3 regions of the Ruegeria sp. BE3 genome follow, and region 2 is predicted to be linked to each of the others. Evidence: riboswitches for the same ligand, from Rfam matches in the RefSeq annotation. Region 2 holds a riboswitch; each other region holds the start of a gene.
The links. A riboswitch is a leader RNA that binds a small molecule or an ion and turns the genes downstream of it on or off. The one in region 2 is predicted to bind cobalamin.
Positions count from the first base shown of each region.

Region 1: another riboswitch for cobalamin. It lies ahead of ACR0AZ_RS10630 (DUF1636 family protein); the one in region 2 lies ahead of ACR0AZ_RS02515 (DUF1636 family protein).
Region 3: another riboswitch for cobalamin. It lies ahead of ACR0AZ_RS07645 (energy-coupling factor ABC transporter permease); the one in region 2 lies ahead of ACR0AZ_RS02515 (DUF1636 family protein).

Region 1 covers NZ_JBQFTW010000003.1:207,373-210,642, reverse strand. Annotated here, with positions in the region: gene ACR0AZ_RS10650 (ExbD/TolR family protein) at 1-102, opposite strand, end outside; gene ACR0AZ_RS10645 (ExbD/TolR family protein) at 107-433, opposite strand; gene ACR0AZ_RS10640 (MotA/TolQ/ExbB proton channel family protein) at 465-1,121, opposite strand; gene ACR0AZ_RS10635 (hypothetical protein) at 1,118-1,552, opposite strand; cobalamin riboswitch at 1,720-1,923, shown strand; gene ACR0AZ_RS10630 (DUF1636 family protein) at 2,026-2,382, shown strand; gene ACR0AZ_RS10625 (ABC transporter ATP-binding protein) at 2,379-3,164, shown strand; gene ACR0AZ_RS10620 (ABC transporter substrate-binding protein) at 3,181-3,270, shown strand, end outside.
Region 2 covers NZ_JBQFTW010000001.1:516,497-519,766, reverse strand. Annotated here, with positions in the region: gene ACR0AZ_RS02525 (DeoR/GlpR family DNA-binding transcription regulator) at 1-350, opposite strand, end outside; gene ACR0AZ_RS02520 (NAD(P)-dependent oxidoreductase) at 474-1,544, opposite strand; cobalamin riboswitch at 1,576-1,781, shown strand; gene ACR0AZ_RS02515 (DUF1636 family protein) at 1,867-2,247, shown strand; gene cobW (cobalamin biosynthesis protein CobW) at 2,244-3,270, shown strand, end outside.
Region 3 covers NZ_JBQFTW010000002.1:57,845-61,114, reverse strand. Annotated here, with positions in the region: gene ACR0AZ_RS07655 (amino acid aminotransferase) at 1-56, opposite strand, end outside; gene sseA (3-mercaptopyruvate sulfurtransferase) at 56-910, opposite strand; cobalamin riboswitch at 1,052-1,263, shown strand; gene ACR0AZ_RS07645 (energy-coupling factor ABC transporter permease) at 1,319-1,996, shown strand; gene ACR0AZ_RS07640 (CBU_0592 family membrane protein) at 2,014-2,283, opposite strand; gene ACR0AZ_RS07635 (helix-turn-helix domain-containing protein) at 2,280-2,843, opposite strand; gene ilvD (dihydroxy-acid dehydratase) at 2,951-3,270, shown strand, end outside.

The DNA of each region.
Region 1 (3,270 bases), on a different contig from region 2:
GATGGTACCGGTGATCAGAAAGAAGATCAGCATCAGAAAGACGACGTTGATCAGAGCTATGGTTGAATCGCGTTTTCGGCGGGGGGCGGTCTGGCGGATCATCGGCTCACTCCAGCACCAGAACGCTGAGCCCCTCGCGCCCGCGCAGCCGAACCAACAGATCCGTCAGGCGTTGGGCCGTGACATCGGTATCGAGGCTGACGAGCACCTGCCCGGTTTCGATCTCGGTCGCGAGATCGTCCAAGGTTATCGCCGTGCCGTTCAACACAAGACGTTCCGCACCGAGCTGTAGAAAGACCCGCTCAGACGGTTCGCTGGTTTGCGCGGTTCCGCCAGTCGTGCTGCTCAGCTCGATCTCGCCGAATTTTGAGAAGGTCGAGGTCAGCATGAAGAACAGCAAAAGCAGAAAGATCACATCGATGAGTGGCGTCATCGACAGGGTCCGCCGGACAAATGGCGCCCGGTTACGCATGTTCCGGCACGGCTGAAATGGCCTCGGCCTCTTTGGCGAGCTGACCTGGTACCAACACGGTCCGCAGTGCTTTGTCTGCAAAGACCCGCTCGCGCGCGGTGCGGCTTTCGAACCATGACAGAACCATTGAGGTCGGCATCGCAACCGCCAGCCCCACGGCGGTGGTGATCAGCGCCACCCAGATGCCACCCGCAAGCAGCGACGGGTCAATGGAGCTGCCTGCCTGTTGCAGGCTTTGGAACGCTTCGATCATACCCAGAACGGTCCCGAACAGCCCCAGCAAAGGCGCGAGTTGGGCAACGGTGTCAAGAAGGCGAAAACCGCGCTCCAGCCCTGCCAGGGCCAATCCGGCTTCAGCATCCAGACGATCATCGAGACCGGGTAGATCGGGCGCATCCATGGCTGCACCGACCAATGGGGCCAGATAACTGTGGCTTTTCGCCAATCGCGCGCGTGCAGTCTGATGATCCCCGGCATCCCATGCCGTCAGGGCCTGGGACAGCACCCGATGTCGTCCAACTCCGGTCACGGTGAATTGCCACAGTTTGTAAAGCGTGACGGCCAGAGCCAGCACTGACATCACGATCAGAATGGCCACCACTGGCCCGCCCAGAGCCACGATCTGGCGCAATGCTTCAAGCGCGTTCATCCCAAAAGCTCCACATCTATCCGGCTGGTAAGGTTCAGTCCTGTTGCACAGATATCGCTTTCTGAGCCGTCGACAACGCAGCTGTTTGCGCCATTGATCAGAACGCGCCCGATCGAGTCGCAGTTGAGATCGGGCAGGCCGAACTGACGCACGCGCGGACGGTCTGCCGGCAGATCCCGAAAATCGAACAGAGAAAGCGTAACGACACGGCCCGAGCTGTCGAAAATGACGGTCTCAAAAGCTGCCTTCTCGATATCGCTTCCGGTTTCGTTCTGAACCAGAAAGGTCAAGCGGCAGGCGCCGTTCACCTTTTGCACGGTATTGAGCTCCAGCAACAGTTCCGAGGGGTTGTCGTCAGCAGATTGCGCCAGCGCCGAATTTGTTGATGAAATTGCCAGCACAGCTACCAGAGCGAGGCGGTGATACGGCATGAGCGGGCTCCTGATTGTTTAGCGCTGAGGGTTTGTCCCGCGCATCTTTGCAGGGGTTGATCCCTCTTATCCAATCCAACCGAGACGTGAAAGAGCGGGTGGCGCGATTGTGTCCGGCCGACCGGTAACGCGTGATAACTTTCGTATTGACGCATTCATCGATCTCAGGCACTGAATCCGGTGATGGTTCCCAAGGGTGCGCCCGTGGGATGAAAAGGGAATACGGTGCGGTCTACACTGGCCAAACCCGTAACTGCCCCCGCAACTGTAAGCGGCGAGCGAAGCCAAACAGCCACTGGCCCCAGGGGTCGGGAAGGATGGCCAAGCACCGACCCGCGAGTCAGGAGACCTGCCATCAGTTGTTCAACCAAGCCGGGGCGGGGCGTCCTGGAAGGAGGCTTTGATGGCACGTGATACACGTGTTTCTGTAATCAGCACCTTCGCACTGCGTTTGGGCAGAGGCGGGGGGTTATATGCCTGGCGCACCTGATCATTTTGTTCTGATCTGTTCGACCTGTGCGGCCGCGCAATCAGTGGATGGAGTGCATGATACGCTTCAATCGAAGCTGCCCGAGCGCTTTGCGATCCGGGCTGTCGATTGCATGGCAGGATGCGCGCATCCCGTGACCGTAGGTTTCCAAGCGGTCGGCAAGGCGCAGTATCTATTTGGTGACATCCAGACATTGATTGACGTCGAAGCCCTGGCCGAGTTTGCCCGTCAATATCAACAGAGCCCGGATGGCTGGACCAAAGCCAGTGAGCGTCCGCGTGCCCTTTACACCAAAACCTTGTCTCGCATGCCCCCGATCAGTCAGGAGGTGTCGATATGACCGTCCAGCCGTTTTTGGTGGCTTCGGATCTCGAATATTATGCCTTGAATGGGGACATATTGCTGCAAGGCGTATCCTTTGAGCTGTCCGAGGGGTCAATCCTGGCAATCGCGGGCCCCAACGGAGCAGGTAAAACCACACTGCTGAATTTGCTTTGTGGGGCAGAAGGGCTGGCACTAGGGGATGTTTTGCTCAAGGGGCGCAGCCTCAAACAACTCTCGGCAAAAGAGCGTGCTCGAATGATCGCGGTGGTCAGTCAGCAAGAGATGCCCGACGGGCGCTTGTCGCTGCGTGACTATGTGGCACTCGGCCAGATTCCGATCCGCGCGGACCGGTCTGCGGGTGAACACGCGCAAGAACTCAGCCGTATATTGGATATTACGGGCCTTGGCGCGCTAGCTGACAAGAAGATGGCCCAACTGTCGGGTGGTGAGCGTCAGCGCGCGCATATCGCTCGGGCGCTGGCACAGAACCCGACTTTGCTGTTTCTTGACGAGCCGACCAATCATTTGGATCCCGATGCGAAGGGGCGGATGCTGTCTCTGGTCGCTGATCTGGGTATTACTGTCGTCATGATCGTGCATGATTTGGTCATGATCCCTGAATTCGCCACCCACGTTGCTCTGATGAAATCCACGCGCCTGACCGGGTTTGGTTCGGTCGACGAGGTACTGACATCGGAACGTGTGCGCGAAACCTTCGGTGTCGATTACCTGCGCTTTCACCACGAAGGCCGCATGATCCCTGTTCTGGACATCCGAAGAACAACGCTTTCCACATAAACTCAGGAGACTATCAATGAAGCAAATCTGGTCCGTGGCGCTGGTCACTGCCATGGCAAGCGGCGCCGCTGCGCAAGAGGTGACGGTTGACAATTGCGGCGAACCG
Region 2 (3,270 bases):
TGCCGCAGCTCTTCGGCCACATAAGCGGTGGTCGAGCCGACATCCAGAAAGACGGTCATCCCGTCCCGTATCAGGCTCGCCACATGCCCCGCGATCAACCGCTTTTCTTCAGAGTGTTGCGCTATACGGCGAAAAAAACTGGGGTCGCCTTGGGTGCCGGCGAGATAAGCGCCGCCATGCACACGTTCGACCGCGCCCGAGGCTGAGAGCGACTTGATCGTGCGCCGCACGGTTTCCTCAGAGACCCCTAGTGTTTTGGCCAGTTCCGAGTTTCGGGCTGTCCCGCCCAGACGACGGAGAACATCCAGAAGTTCAAGCTCACGATGGGTGTGCGGGCTGCGGGTTTTCACTGGACGCTCCGTATTTCCCAAATTTACCCAAACAAAGACACGGAATGCGGTCAGTGATCAACCCGAAACAGGCCGACCGCTGCAAGCGGCCGACTTGGTTTGGCTCAATGACAACAGACAGGCTTACGGCGCAGCGCGGTTTTGCGGAATGACCTCATAGCCGGGCTCTTCGGGTTCATCATCCAGCATTTCGGGTGGAAAGCCCGGTGCTTGAATCTCAAGTCCGGTCGCATCTTCGAGGCGTTTGATGATGTTCGGGGACAACTCGCGCTCGCCGTAGCGTGCGATGCCGTCTTCGAATATCTTGATCATCACCGGATTCACCTCAAGGGGGACACCGGCGCGGTCGGCAACCTCCTGAAACAGGCCGATATCCTTTTTCACCAGGTCCATGGTGAACGAGATATCGCGTGAACCGTTCAAGATGACCTGGCTTTCGGTTTCGTGCACGAACGAGGTGCCCGACGAAATCTTGATCGCCTCATAGGTGGTTCCAAGATCCATTCCAGCTGCTTTGGCGGTCACCAAAGCCTCGGCGCAGGTGATCAGGTTAGCGGTGGCCAGATAGTTGGTCAGCACTTTCAGCACCGAGGCCGACCCCAGTTCACCTGTGTGCAGAATGCGCCGCCCCATGGTCGTCAGGAAGGGCATAATACGCTCGAACGTTTCGCGGTCACAGCCAGCGAAGATCGAGATATTGCCCGTCGCAGCCCGGTGACATCCGCCTGAAACCGGACAATCCACCGCTGCGCCGCCTTGTTCGATGACCATGGCACCAAGGCGTTTGACCTCAGCCTCATCGGTGGTCGACATCTCCATCCAGATTTTGCCGGGGCCGACCTCGGGCAACATCTCTTGCATCACGGCGTCCGAGGCGGCGGGTGAAGGCAAGCAAGTGATCACCGCGTCGCAATCACGCATCAACTGCGCCGGACTTTCAGCGGCTTTGGCACCCTCGGTGACAAATCGGGTCACCTGATCCGGGTTCAGGTCATGAACCGTCAAATCGATTCCGTTACGCAGCAGCGATCCCGAGAGCTTGCCCCCAACATTTCCCAGCCCGATAAACCCTACTTTCATGCGCCGCATCCTCCTGTTCGCGTCTTGTGATCCATGCCAACACGTCACCACAGATGGATCATGCCGCCCAGCGACCTCGACAGGTCGCTTTTTACCTGCTTCTTCGCTGATCATCGCGACTCGCTTGACAAGCAGCCCAAGCGTGCCGCATGTCCCTTTCGTTGGTGTCTGCGTGCGCAGATGAAAAGGGAATGCGTCAGCGGGTTTTCCGTCAAACGCAGCCGCCCCCGCGACCGTGAACGGAGAGGGTGCCCAAGCCACTGGCCGCAAGGCCGGGAAGGCGGGACATCCGACAGAGGCCCGCCTCTGACATCCGCAAGCCGGGAGACCTGCCAACGCCCGAGATTTAAACCGGACGGGGTGTTCCGGTGTCGGGTCAAAAGCGACCCGCATGAAACCCCGTCCCCCACGAAGAGGATTTGGGGGGATGAGAGACATGACCGAGACCGCTCCGGTCGAGCTGCTGGTTTGCACCACCTGCCGTCGCGGGCTGCCTGTCGAAGATGATGCGCAGCGCCCCGGTGCACTTCTGCACAAGGCGCTTGAGCAGGCCGATCTGCCCGAAGGGATCACCTTGAAAGCCGTGGAATGCTTGTCGAACTGCGATGAGGGCTGTTCCATCGTCTTGCGCGGGGGGCCGGATCGCTGGACCTTCGTGTATGAACACCTCAACGAAACCGACCACGTCGACATGATCGTGGAGGGTGCCACCAAATACCTCGCGACCGAGGATGGTCTGGTCAAATGGCGCGAGCGCCCCGAACATTTCCGCAAGAACTGCGCAGCCCGCATTCCCCCGATTGGAGCCCTGAAATGAGCAACCTTGAGAAACTTCCCGTCACTGTGATCACCGGCTTTCTGGGCTCGGGCAAGACAACGCTGGTGCGCCACCTGATGCAGAACCCGCAGGGCAAGCGTCTGGCCGTTGTGGTCAATGAATTCGGCGATGTTGGCGTTGATGGCGATATCCTGAAATCCTGCGCGATCCCCGATTGCCCGGCGGAAAACATCATGGAACTGGCCAATGGCTGCATCTGCTGCACCGTGGCGGACGATTTCATCCCGACCATCGAAGTGCTGATGGCGCTGGAGCCGCGCCCTGATCACATCCTGATCGAAACCAGCGGTCTGGCGCTGCCGAAACCGCTGCTAAAGGCCTTCGACTGGCCTGATATCCGTTCGAAAATCACCGTCGATGGTGTCATCGCGCTGGCCGATGCCGAGGCGGTCGCTGCCGGTCGCTTTGCCCCGAATGTCGAGGCGGTGGATGCCCAGCGCATGGCCGATGACTCGATTGATCATGAAACGCCGCTGTCCGAAGTGTTCGAAGATCAGATTTCCTGCGCCGATATCATCCTGCTGACCAAGCCTGATCTGGCCGGTCCCGAAGGTGTCGCCAAGGCCAAAGAGGTCATCGCTGCAGAGGCCCCGCGCCCCCTGCCCGTTGTTGAAGTGGCCGAGGGCGTCGTTGACGTCCGCGTCGTGTTGGGTCTGGAAGCCGCCGCCGAGGATGACATGGACGCACGCCCATCGCATCACGACGGCCATCACGATCACGAACATGACGATTTCGAAAGCATCATCGTCGAGTTGCCCGAACAGAGCGATCCGCTCGATCTGGTGACGAAAATCGAACGTCTGGCCAAAGAACTGAACATCCTGCGCGTCAAAGGCTATGCCGCCGTTCAAGGCAAGCCCATGCGCCTGCTGGTTCAGGCCGTCGGTGCGCGCGTGCGCCATCAGTATGACCGCCCTTGGGAACCCGGCGAGGAGCGCCGCTCGCGTCTAGTCGTCATTGCCGAGCATGACGATATCAAAGAGGCCGAAATCCGCGATATCC
Region 3 (3,270 bases), on a different contig from region 2:
ATCTGCATCAGCGCCAGAATCTTGTCGGCTGGCTGTGGCTTGAGGTTCTCGAACATCAGTTCTCTCCGGTTGCGACGGGCAGGGTTGGGAAGGCACCCCATTCAGCCCAGGAGCCGTCATAAAGCGAATGATCTTTTTTACCCATGCGCTCAAGCGCAAGGCTGAGGATCGCAGCCGTGACGCCCGAGCCGCAGGATGTGATTGCGGGTTTCGACAGATCTACGCCTGCGGCCTCGAATATGGCGCGGCACTCTTCGGGCGACTTCATGGTGCCATTTGCATTCAGCAGCGTACCAAAGGGCACATTGTGAGAGCCCGGAATATGACCCGAGCGCAAACCTTCGCGTGGTTCTGGCGCTGTTCCGGCAAAGCGGTCAGTTGAGCGCGCATCGATGATCTCATGATCGTTCAGCTTGGCCGCAGCTGAAACCTGCGTCACGTCACGCACCAGATGGTTTTGTACGCGAACGGTCATATGGCGATCGCGAACGACGGGCGGCAGGTCCTCGATCTCGCGACCTTCGGCCTGCCATTTCGGCAGCCCCCCATCCAGAACGGCAATATTGTCCTGACCCATCAAACGGAACAGCCACCAGACGCGTGCGGCAGACATCAGCCCAGCCCCGTCATAGACCACGACCTGATGGCCGTCGCCCACCCCCATCGCCCGCAGGCGGGACATGAATTTCTCGACCGGAGGTGCCATATGCGGCAGGTCCGAACGGTGATCGGCAATGTCATCAATGTCAAAGAACCGCGCACCGGGGATATGGCCTGCATCATACTCGGCCTTCGCATCGCGGTTCTGCGCGGGCAGATACCAGGACCCGTCCAGAATCCGCAGATCCGGGTCCTTGAGATGCGCGGCCAGCCAGTCTGTGGATACGAGAGTTTTCGGATCGTCCTGCATCAAAGCCTCCCCTGAGCGAGCTTGGATTTTCCCTATATGGGCACGGCCAAACGTTCAAGTCACGCCGCAGCTCAGAACCCGCGCGGGGAACGTTTTTTTCCAACCACATGCTTGGCGTGCTTGACAGGCAGCATTCTGTGGCAGAAATCTGTGCGACATGGTTCCCAATGGAGTTTCCCCAGAGGGATGAAAAGGGAATCCGGTGCGACAAATCCTGTCAACTCCGGAACTGCCCCCGCAACTGTAAGCGGAGTATCGCCCCATCAGGGCCACTGACCGAAATGATCGGTTGGGAAGGCCGGGATCGATCCTAATCCGCGAGTCAGGAGACCTGCCATGCACAAACCGGGCATCCGCCCAATTTCAACACGTTTCTACCGTCGGGTGTGACGGTAAGGAGAACAAACTATGCATATCGAACCGGGCGTCGTTAACGGCGCCAAACTTGTCCTGAGCTATGCCACCGCGGCCGGGGCAGGGCTTTATAGTCTGAAGCTGGCGTGGGAGAGCGTCAAAAACAGTGGTGTTGCAAGCCTTGCAGTGCGGTCTGCCCTGACAACCGGCCTTGTTTTCACATTCTTTGAAGTTCTGCCTCATTTCCCGGTGGGAGTGTCAGAGGTGCACTTTATTCTGGGCTCGACACTGTTTCTTTTGTTCGGTGCCGCCCCGGCTGCGATTGGTCTGATCCTGGGCCTCTTTGTTCAAGGGTTTTTCTTGGCACCCTTCGATCTGCCCCAGTTCGGAATGAACATGACGACGTTGCTGGTGCCTCTGTTTGCCCTGCAGGCGTTGGCAAACCGCGTCATTGCGCCGAATACGGCCTATGTTGACCTCAAGTATTCTCAGGCACTTGCGCTGTCGACCGCCTATCAGGGTGGTGTCGTACTATGGGTGGCCTTCTGGGCGTTCTACGGTCAGGGTTTCGGTGCCGAAAACATCGCCGCCGTGGCCAGCTTTGGCGGAGCTTACATGATGGTTATCCTGATTGAGCCCCTGGCCGATCTTGCCGTTCTTGCGGCTGCGAAATCCATGAAGGGTCTGAACAAGCTCGGCCTGTTCACGCCACGTCTTCTCAGCGCAGCCTAAACATCCCGCGCCGCGCACTACTTTGCGCGGCGCAACCTGAAATGCTGAATGATCCCGATCATGCTGATCAGAATCCAGAACCCCTCGATCAGCATCGACGCCAGATTGAAATTCTCGAGCAGCGAATAGACGATCAGAACCGACCCCAAGAGGTTCACCACCGGAAACGCGAGATCGTCAGAGTTCATCATCCGCATCTGTGTCGCAAAATAGGCCGCGACCACGATCAAAGCCCCAAACGAGCCAATAGCGTCGACGATGGTGAGGCTGTCGAGAACTGCAGTCATGAATGGGCCTTGCCGTTTTCAGAATACTCGTTGTGCTGGGCGTAGTGGTGCATGTTCAGGAATGCGGCACCCTCTGCACCCGCGCGGTATCCATGGGGGATATCAGCGGCAAAGCGCAAGCCCTGTCCGGCCTGCAAAGATACCCATTCCCGATCGCGTAGAATCTCGAGCGTACCTGAAAGAACAAACACCTCCTCGGTCACACCAGCGGCATGGGCGGGGGATTCGTGGCTTTGGTTCGGATGCAAGCTGACGTGAAATGTCTCGGCCCCTAGGGCGGGGTCGAAGGGAAAGACGATCTTGACCTCTATGGTCCCGGGGAAGGTCACGGTCTGGAAAACAGACGGGTCGCCCAGCGCCGTATCGATCAGCGCGCTGAGTGGTAGCTGGAAGCCTTTGGCGATTTTCCACAAGGTCGCGATGGTGGGGCTGGATTCGCCGCGCTCTATCTGGCCCAGCATGGCTTTGCTGACCCCGGTCATTTCAGCCACCTTCGACAGGCTCAGCCCGGACGCCGTCCGCACGTCCCGTAATTTCAGCGTTATGTCGTCCGGTGCCATATCATCAACTTCCGAATCCTCTTGTACGTTATAGCGCACATGTGATACGTGCGCTATAACGCACGAACCCCAAGACATGCAACCCGAGGCAAAAGGGAAACAGCATCATGCCATTGTACCGATCCAGAACCTCTACCCATGGCCGCAACATGGCCGGTGCCCGCGGTTTGTGGCGCGCCACCGGTATGGGCGACGATGATTTCGGCAAACCGATCATCGCCATCGTAAACTCGTTCACCCAGTTTGTGCCCGGTCACGTCCACTTGAAGGACCTTGGCCAGATGGTCGCGCGCGAGGTCGAGGCAGCCGGTGGTGTCGCGAAAGAGTTCAACACCATCGCGGTCGATGACGGCATCGCCATGGGCCATGACGGGATGCTGTATTCGCTGCCCTCGCGTGAGGTGATCGCGGATTCGGTGGAATACAT